Regions from separate parts of the Cytobacillus sp. IB215316 genome, predicted to be linked through region 1. Evidence: predicted binding sites of a transcription regulator. Region 1 holds the regulator's gene; each other region holds the start of a gene.

Region 1 (3,205 bases):
GACAACAGGCAATATGAATACAGTTTTCTTTGTACGCCGTTATAATTTTTTGATTCTTGCTCCCACCAACATTATGGTTACGATGCCTTCCTTGCATTTCAGTTAAAAGTAAATCTCTTTTTTTCTTGCTTCTTTGCATACTTTTTTTCCGATCAAAGTCTGCTGGAGCTATAATAATTTCTACCTGTGCAATACCCTTTTTGAAAGTTACAATCATAAGGCCTAATTCTAACCTTCTGACCAAATAACAAATATCCTGCCATTTTTTAGAACGCAAAGAATATTTAGGTCTCGGGATAGCAATGTACACCTGATCGGATAAACGCTGCCTTTTAGTAGCTTGTATTAACAGCTTTATACTTAAATTAAGCTTAAGCTCCACGATAACTAGCTCATCGTCTTTTATAGCTGCTATATCACAATGATTGACTTCTCCATATACTTCATAGCCCTGTTCTGTAAAATGCTCTTGAATAGGTTTATATAAATCAACCTCATACAATTTTGTTGTTTTATTGCTCATTACATCATTACTTTCTTCATTTATTCAAAGCTTAAATATTAGTTAATCATACGACCTTTATATTTAATATATTCACATGACACCTGCTAGATTTACTATAAAAAAAGTGAGCCTCTACAATTTGTAAAAACTCACTTTGATTACCTTTATTATGATTTATGGTTTGGTTGTTACTCATTTTCAGCCATGAGTTCCTGTTCTAGTTTTTCCACTTTGCGAAAGGTTATTTTTGAGATAAAGATACTTATTTCATATAGAATAAATAAAGGTATCGTCACCATCAGATGTGAAATGAGCTCTGGTGGCGTAATAAATGCTGCTATAACTAGTAAAACAAAATATGCGTATTTTCTTATTTTCGCTAAAAACATAGGCGAGACTATGCCAAGTCTAGTTAAAAACATCACAACGACAGGAAGCTGAAACAATATTCCAAATGGAATAGTGATTTTGAATAGAAATTGGAAATATTCATTTATCCCAATAACTTGATTAACCGTTAGGCGTTCAGATATCCTCGTCATAAACTCAATAACAAATGGAAATAGAATAAAATAGGAAAATGAAACCCCACCTAAAAATAGTAACACTGATATTGGTATATAACTTAAAGTGATTTTCCGTTCTTTTTCATATAAGCCTGGGCTAATAAACGCCCAAAGCTGGTATAAAATAACTGGTGCAGTAATTACAAAAGCTATAATAAAAGCAAATTGCATATAAATTTTTATTGGATCAGTTAAGGAAAATGCATTCATCGTCAGCTCTTTTGCTTCATCAGCCTGTTGTAAATAGACAATGATTGGCTCAGCCAAAAAAAAGCTTCCAATTGTAGCCATAACAAAGAAAACGGCTGCGATAATTAGACGCTTCCTTAGCTCTCCTATATGATCGTATACAGACATTTCTTTACTATCATTCATACTTTCTCATCCTAATGTTACTTCTTTTTATTATTTTCATTTGCAATATCTTGTGCCGCTCTCTTAAATTCTCTAAGTGTTTCTCCAGCAGCTTTTCCTAATTGAGGAAGCTTATTTGGACCAAAGATAACGAGTGCGATCACTAAAATTAATATAAGACTTCCAATTCCTATGTTAATTGGTCTCACCTCCATCATAAATTACAAATAATTTTCCTGATCTATCATTATAAAGCATATATTGTTTTTATAACTCCGTGATCATGTAAACGACCATAATGCCAATATAGCTACTATTCAGTTGGGTAGTTTTTAAGGAAATAAACTAAAGATTGTAATTCAACTGCTAAATCAATGTGATGAATCCTAATATGGTCAGGTACATTAATTCGAGCTGGCGTAAAATTCAAAATACCCTTAATACCTGTTTCTACTAAACGGTCAGTCATCCCTTGCGCAACTGGTGCAGGTACAGTTAAGATGGCGACACTTACATCCTTGGTAATATATTTTTCTAAGTCATCCATATGATAAATAGGAACATCTCCAACTGTAGTGCCAATTTTTTGCTCATCAACATCAAATGCAAGTTCAATTTTCATATTATTATTTTTAATAAAGTTGTAATTTAAAAATGCAGTACCTAAATTCCCAACCCCGATTAACACCACTTTTGTTAGTTCATCTTGATCTAGTGTTTGTCGAAAAAACGTTAATAAGTAATTAACATTATAACCATATCCTTTTTTACCTAAAGCACCAAAATACGAAAAATCTCTACGTATTGTTGCAGAATCTACTTTTACAGCCTCGCTTAATTCAGCAGAAGATACGCGCTGCTTACCTGCAGCATGAAGATTTTTTATGAAACGATAATACAATGGTAAACGTTTTGCAGTAGCTTGTGGAATTTTTGTTTGTTCGTTATTCACTTCTATTCCCCCACATTCAAACAGCTATTCATTCACTGCTCTCTAATAAAGTCTCCGTTCTTTCCACCAGTCTTCTCTAATAAATAAGTTGGACCAATAACCATACCTTTATCAACTGCTTTACACATATCATAAACAGTTAGGGCACACGTACTAGCAGCAGTTAGAGCTTCCATTTCAACACCTGTACTACCTTTAGTTTTAACTTCTACGATAATAATAAGCTTGTATAATTGCTTTTCTTCTTCCCATGTAAACGTGATATCGACACCCTTTAAACTAATTGGGTGACACATTGGGATAATATCTGCTGTTTTTTTTGCAGCCATAATACCAGCCACTTGAGCTACAGCTAACACATCCCCTTTTTTTATTTTTGAATGAATAATCTGTTCATAAATTTTTTGATTAACTGAGATACTTGATCTCGCTATAGCAGTTCTTAATGTTTCGCCCTTTTCAGAAATATCAACCATCTTTGCTCTACCTTGATCATTAAAATGTGTAAATGAAGACACTTGCTTTTCACCTCTCAATATGACTATACTACACTATTTTTACAATCCTGTCGTTACTTTAACAAGGCGTGAAAACTATATGTACATCCAAGGTCATTTCTATCACCTTTTGAGTACATGGCTTTTTTCATAAATGGTGAATTGTAACGAATAATTTAGCCCTTTGTCATAGTTTTAATGATGAGAAGCTGCAACAAACGATATAATAATTCGTATTTGTGTCTCAGTACATGGCTGCTGTTTTCGCATTAATTGTTGCTTTTCGTTCTAAGAAATAAATACGTATAAACTTAGCGGTTGTAGGCACCTT
Region 2 (3,205 bases), on a different contig from region 1:
TATAAGTATTGGAAACCAATGATGGAGACTAGGGAAAAAAGAGATAATCATTGCAAAAAAATGAATGAAAAACCCATTTATAATAGCTAATAATGAAAAGATAAAAGGTTTATCAAGCTTCTTCTTAATTCTTTTTGTTAGAATGGTATAAATATGCCCTGTAAATAGACTAAAGCCAATGAATAATCCACTGACACCTATTGGTAATAAAGTTGAAATATCTAGTAAAAAAGATAATGCTGTTAAAAATAAGCCGCATACATAAGCACTATATACCCAAGCGGCTAATTTCATTGAAAATCCGTGTGCAAGAGCAAACATCGGCACCATTTTATAAGAAAAACCAAAAATCAATAAAGTAAACCAGCCTGTGATTCCAAATAAAATATGTGTTTTTAACAGTGGGATATGTTGAAATAATACTGTTTCGAACTGCAAATTATATGCTAACAATATTCCTAAAGCTAATGTAAGCAATAAGCAAATGAGTGCACTGCCAACAAACAATGTAAGTATATTAAATTTTTCTTGTTTTTTCATAGTCATCAACATTTGAAAGATAAATAATAATATTGAAAATAAAGCAATACTTCCACTGTATAGAATTGTTTTAGGTGCAAATACAAATGATAAAGCCAGGCTAGAAACTCCTATAGCACTTAAGAAAAATTGAAGAAAGCCTAAGCGTTCACTCCAAATAGGAGTAAGGAAGACAACAGGAACAAGTTGGTACATTGCCCCCATAGCCACCATCACTGCCCATCCGAGAATAAGCAAATGTGCACTACTCCATATTTCAGGTATTCTATATAAACCTTTTACGATATTCTCACCTTGAAAAACCAGAATAAATTGACTTGCTAGAAAGGCTAATAAACTAAAAAAAATAAATAAAAATGGAAGCTTTATATTCGTTTCAGTCGTAGCTTGCTTTGGAAACATAAAGTATCACCCGTTTTCATCTTCTAATATCAATTTGATAAGTACCATCGTCTAGCTGTTTAGTATGGTGCGTATATTTGAGTTCATCCAATTGCTCATATAAGAACATAGGTCGTCTATCATTAATAATTGAAAGAACTTCGTTATCTTGAAGTTTTTCCAATGCTGCAAGTGTTCTCATCATTGGTTGGGGAGGCTCTAAACCTCTATTATCAAGAATCATTTTTCTCACCTCGCACGAAGGTCACTTTCCAATGCTTTGCTGCTACCTTCTCAACGGTATAAGTAAAACCTTTTGTTTTCATAATTGTAAGTAGCGGTGTAGGTTTAATAGGTGCGTGTAATATAAAAATGTCATCATCTTTCAATGAAGAAACAGTATTTGTTATTTTTTGAAATGGCTGAAGCTTTTTATTTATATCTTCTCTCACATCTAACTCAACGATGTTCTTTGCTTTTATATCGTTCATTTTTTATTCCTCCTCGTCATATCCTTTGATTTAATGATAATAATTTTCAATTAAGTTTGGTGTGATTCAGTTCACTTGTTAATAATTTTTTCAATAGTTACCATTCACAATTTGTCCACAAGAATATGTGATGCATATCACATACATACTCAAATCAAAATAATTACAATATTTACATGAATGTTGAGGAGGTAGTCCTTATGTTTGATCGAGATTTTTATAAAAATCCATTTATAGTCATTTGGGAATTAACGCGTGCTTGTCAATTACACTGCTTGCATTGTCGAGCAAAAGCTCAAACTAGACGGGACCCTAGAGAATTATCCTTTGAGGAAGGTAAACAATTAATAGATCAGATTTATGAAATGGATAATCCAATGTTGGTGTTTACAGGTGGAGACCCTTTGATGAGGGAAGATGTATATGATATTGCAGATTATGCGATAAAAAAAGGTGTAAGGGTATCCATGACACCTAGTGCCACTCCCAATGTAACTAAACAAGCGATTGAGAAGGCAAAAGAGGTTGGTTTAGCACGGTGGGCTTTTAGTTTAGACGGTCCAACTGCTGAAGTACATGATCATTTTCGTGGAACGAAAGGATCATTTGATTTAACAATGAATGCCATAAAATATTTACACGAGTTAGAAATTCCAGTGCAAATTAATACAGTGATTTCTCGCTACAATGTTGATGTGCTAGAAGAGATGGCTAAGGTTGTAGAAGAGTTAAAATGCGTCCTGTGGAGTGTATTTTTTCTCGTTCCTACCGGAAGGGGGAAAGAGTCAGATATGGTATCCCCAGTACAACACGAACAGATTTTTCACTGGCTATATGAATTAAGTAAAAAGGTACCGTTTGATATTAAAACAACAGCAGCACAACATTATCGTCGTGTCGTTATTCAACAGAAAATGAAAGAAGCAAAAGATACAGATCGAGCTATTCGTTATGCAGATGCCTTAAACGAAGGAAAAACGGGTCAAATTGATGGTTTAGGTCGAGCACCAAAAGGTGTCAATGACGGCAATGGTTTTGTTTTTATATCTCATATTGGTGATGTATTTCCTAGTGGATTACTGCCTGTCAAAGCTGGAAATATTAGAGAGAAGACATTAGCGGATATTTATAGAAATTCTCCTATCTTCAAAGATTTGCGAAATCCAGACAAATTTAAAGGGAAATGTGGTGTATGTGAATTCCGCTTTGTTTGTGGTGGCTCACGTGCAAGATCGTATGCAGTGACTGGAAATTTTTTAGAAAGTGAACCATTCTGTGTGTATATACCGAAAGCATTGCGGTCAAAATCAGTGAATACTTAATATAACAAGCTGAAGTAGGTGTAGCCTTCCTCTATATCTTTGAGTGGGATACACCTTTTTGTATGTAGCTATGTTAAAGCTCGGCCTCTTTTCATAACTAGCGTTAACTGTAGCTTTTCTTCGTTAACAAGATAGCAATTTCGTACAATCTATAATTTTTGAATAGTGCCTTTTTAACGAACGTTTTGTTTGAACATCTAGAAAAGCATTAGCTATACAAATTGAGTTCTTTACCCCAAATCAAAACTTTGTCTAGATAATAGGTAAGCAATACACCTTTGTTACCATCAAACTCTTTTTGTAATTGTACTAGTAAGCCAGTTTCAAGGACGTACTGTAAATAAGACATTTTATATAATATCATAGGGTCACCTTGAAAGGAGATTCCTCTTTTGTTCATTTCCTTAGTATATAATTGAACACAATGGTTTCGAATGCTATCATCATTGTTTTTCTCGGAATTACGTAACC
Region 3 (3,205 bases), on a different contig from region 1:
AGATGGAGCTGGAGTCTTGTTATACCATCTTTCATAAGTTTTATTATCTTGTAGCCGCAAATCACCTGATAAATCAATGATATGTGTATCATATTCACTGAATTGTGATGTCAATTCACTAGATACACCAGCTGGTGTTGCCATAAATACCACATCTACCTCACTACCAATTTTGTCAATATCAATACTTTCTAACTGAAATTTCAAACTTCCAGATAAATGTCCATACATCTGCCCTAATGGTAATCCATCATTAGAAGATGAATGAACAGAATGAACATTAACGACTGGATGTTGCTGCAATAAACGTAGTAGTTCTACTCCTCCATAACCTGTTGCACCGATTACAGCAGCTCTCATCTGCGATCCCCCTCTATTTCTTAGACAGCATTGATTCACTCAATTCAAAGCTACACCTCTGTCTTTGTCATGTTTTTTTGAACATCACGTAAAATTAGTTTTCATTATAATACTGAATAAATATAAAATCAATTGTATTTTTATAAATAAATTATAAAAACCATAAACTATTATATAAATACTATTAATTACGCTGTAAAAATAGAACAAACATTAAATCTACCTATTTTGTAGCTTAGTTGAATATTGACCTTATGAAATAAAAAGAGCTAACCTTTAATAGGTTAGCTCTCATTATAAATACGATATACATTTCAATGCTATTTTAGACTAACACTACAACGACTAAGAAAAAATAAACAGCATTTATAATTTCCCAGATACCTACTTTCAAAACAGAAACATTTTTTCCATAAAAGTAAAAAGCACGGACTACACTCGGTATATACGCAATAATAAACCAAGGGTAGCCACTTACAAATAATATAACTATGATTCCTAGATGGTATCCCCAAGAAAGCCAACGGTATGCATTATTTTTCTTCTCTCTTATCATTGTTTTCACATAAAATGTACTTCCTATAAAGAAGAACATTGATAGTAACAAAATACCAATAGCAACAAAATCTATCGTACCAGTCCCCCCATAATAACTAGCTACTCCACCGATGCTAAATGATGTAATTGCACTCATGTCATTTAGTAGTGCACGTTCTTGGTTTTTCTTTGCAAAATACACATTTACCACGAAAAAAGGCAACATGACGATGCCAAAATAAATAAGTTTATAATTAATAATTAATGCTACAACTAAACAAATTAGAGCTGGAAACATATAAATAAATGTCCATTTGAGATAAAATTCGCGTCGCTTTCCTTTCAAAAACATGAGCAAAGGATATGTACCTAAATAAAGTAATAGCCAGCCACCAAATAAGGGGATATGTATCATAGAAGGCTGCCCAGCAAATATTCCTACCAAAAATGGGATGAGTAACATAGCCCATGCACCGTGTTGTTTCGGAATCAAAGGTTTCATACTCGTTCACCTCACCTAAACTTTCTTAGATGTTATTATAATGAAACAACATAAAACAATAAGTGAGATAAATCACAAAGTTACAGTCCCTTCCAAGGCATCTTTGACTTTTTATTAACAATTTACAAAAATGTTGTGTATAGCCTAATTGTAAGCTCTTAAAAGGCTAGAATAACTTCTGGTCCTAGCCTTTCAATAGAGTGGTTATGATAAGGGTTGTTGTTTTCTCACGCTGAAAATAAGCGTAACTAAAGTTTCGTGACACCTTTCCGTCTATTAAGGTTGAAAATAGCAAAAAGGTTAAAGTCATGGGTAACCTTCCGATATTTTAACTTCATTAGATGAGAGTGATGTCCATGCAGCATGTTTTCCTTTGGCTGTTTTCACATTTTCGTTATAAGATTTAAGCACGTATACATTTAGCGTACGTGATAACTTTTTAATTATTGTGCACCTATACAACTCATCATACTGTCCATTTTTAGTAATGCTGTTTTTGCATTGATTGTTGATTTTCTTATTAAAAAATAGTCAACTAGCGCTTTTCTGCTGTACATAGTTGACTAACATATAAACCACTTATATAGTACTTGGTAATAATTTGATAACAATAGCAACAAAGTTTACGAAAAGAGCCTTTAAGCTAAACGAGCGTTTCAGACAACCTACCTTTAGCTAAATGATACTCATTTTGCATTTCCTCAATAATTTCAGCAACTGTTTGAGCTCTACTTATCTGACCAACTCCTTGCCCTGCTGAAAAAATATCCTTCCATGCTTTCGCATTTGTTTGGTTCATAAATGAAAAGTCAACAGTTTGTTTCTTTTCAAGTTCATTTATATCAATACCAGCATTTAAAATACTTTCCTTTAGGTAATTAGCGTATACACCACTAATGGCATCAGTATAAATAAGATCATCTACAGAAGCATCTATTAACATATCTCTATAATCTTCACTTGCAAAGCTCTCCTTTGCACTTATAAATCTCGTTCCAATGTAAGCCATGTCCATACCTAAAGCTTCAACTGCAAGAATATCACGTCCCGTCGTGATGCAACCTGCCAAGACTGTAATGCCATCCCAAAATTTTCTTACTTCTCCTGCAAAAGCAAAGCTATTAATTGTTCCAGCATGCCCTCCTGCACCTGAACATACTAGAATTAAGCCGTCAACTCCCGTTTTCGCAGCTTTGCGAGCATGAGGAATGTTACTTACATCAGCAAAGACAAGACCACCGTATTGATGAACAATTTCAACAACAGCTGACGGATTTCCAAGTGATGTAATAACAATTGGGGGCTGATATTTAGTTATTAACCGTAAGTCTTCTTCATATCGCGGATTTGTTTGATGAACGATAAAATTGACAGCCCATGGTGCAACTTTCAGTTGAGGATCTTCTTTTTTTGCAATAGCTAGCTCTGTTGAAATTTCAGCCATCCAATCTTCTAATATATCTACTGTTCTAGCATTTAATGTTGGAAACGAACCTATGACACCTAACTTACAACTTTCAATAACTAACTTTGGACTTGATATGAGAAACATTGGTGCTGAAATGACTGGTAAAGTTATATTTGTAGTCATATGTTTCGGCAGTTTTTCGTTCATTATCTTTCTCCCCTTTTTAATTCATACACTAATTACCTACCAGAAAATTGTGGTTGTCTTTTCTCAAAAAATGACGTTACTCCTTCTCTATGATCTTTCGTTGTAAAGGCAATACCTTGTGCCATAGCTTCTTCAGCTAAAATTTGATCAAAGCTTGATTCAAAACTATGGTTTAAAATTGACTTAGCCAA

What was found. Region 1 encodes Rex, which represses fermentation and respiration genes when NADH is low (regulators of the CRP and FNR family bind a similar motif). Its sites were predicted from a motif close to TTGTGAAATATTTCACAA; they were not measured.
Region 2: SLH48_RS11085 (TIGR04053 family radical SAM/SPASM domain-containing protein) is a predicted target of Rex. The motif match lies at 1,538-1,555, and genes of this name have one in related genera.
Region 3: SLH48_RS11285 (YwiC-like family protein) is a predicted target of Rex. The motif match lies at 1,460-1,477, and genes of this name have one in related genera.

The regions. Positions count from the first base shown of each region.
Region 1 is NZ_JAXBMC010000024.1:24,666-27,870, forward strand. It holds gene SLH48_RS21090 (DUF2161 domain-containing phosphodiesterase) at 1-523, opposite strand, end outside; gene tatC (twin-arginine translocase subunit TatC) at 694-1,446, opposite strand; gene SLH48_RS21100 (twin-arginine translocase TatA/TatE family subunit) at 1,464-1,634, opposite strand; gene SLH48_RS21105 (redox-sensing transcriptional repressor Rex) at 1,739-2,377, opposite strand; gene moaC (cyclic pyranopterin monophosphate synthase MoaC) at 2,410-2,895, opposite strand.
Region 2 is NZ_JAXBMC010000005.1:181,718-184,922, forward strand. It holds gene SLH48_RS11070 (hypothetical protein) at 1-942, opposite strand, end outside; gene SLH48_RS11075 (DUF2249 domain-containing protein) at 959-1,165, opposite strand; gene SLH48_RS11080 (DUF2249 domain-containing protein) at 1,155-1,412, opposite strand; gene SLH48_RS11085 (TIGR04053 family radical SAM/SPASM domain-containing protein) at 1,613-2,734, shown strand; gene SLH48_RS11090 (oxidoreductase family protein) at 2,943-3,205, opposite strand, start outside.
Region 3 is NZ_JAXBMC010000005.1:223,884-227,088, reverse strand. It holds gene argC (N-acetyl-gamma-glutamyl-phosphate reductase) at 1-360, opposite strand, end outside; gene SLH48_RS11285 (YwiC-like family protein) at 686-1,399, opposite strand; gene SLH48_RS11280 (NAD(P)H-dependent flavin oxidoreductase) at 2,043-3,014, opposite strand; gene SLH48_RS11275 (enoyl-CoA hydratase/isomerase family protein) at 3,047-3,205, opposite strand, start outside.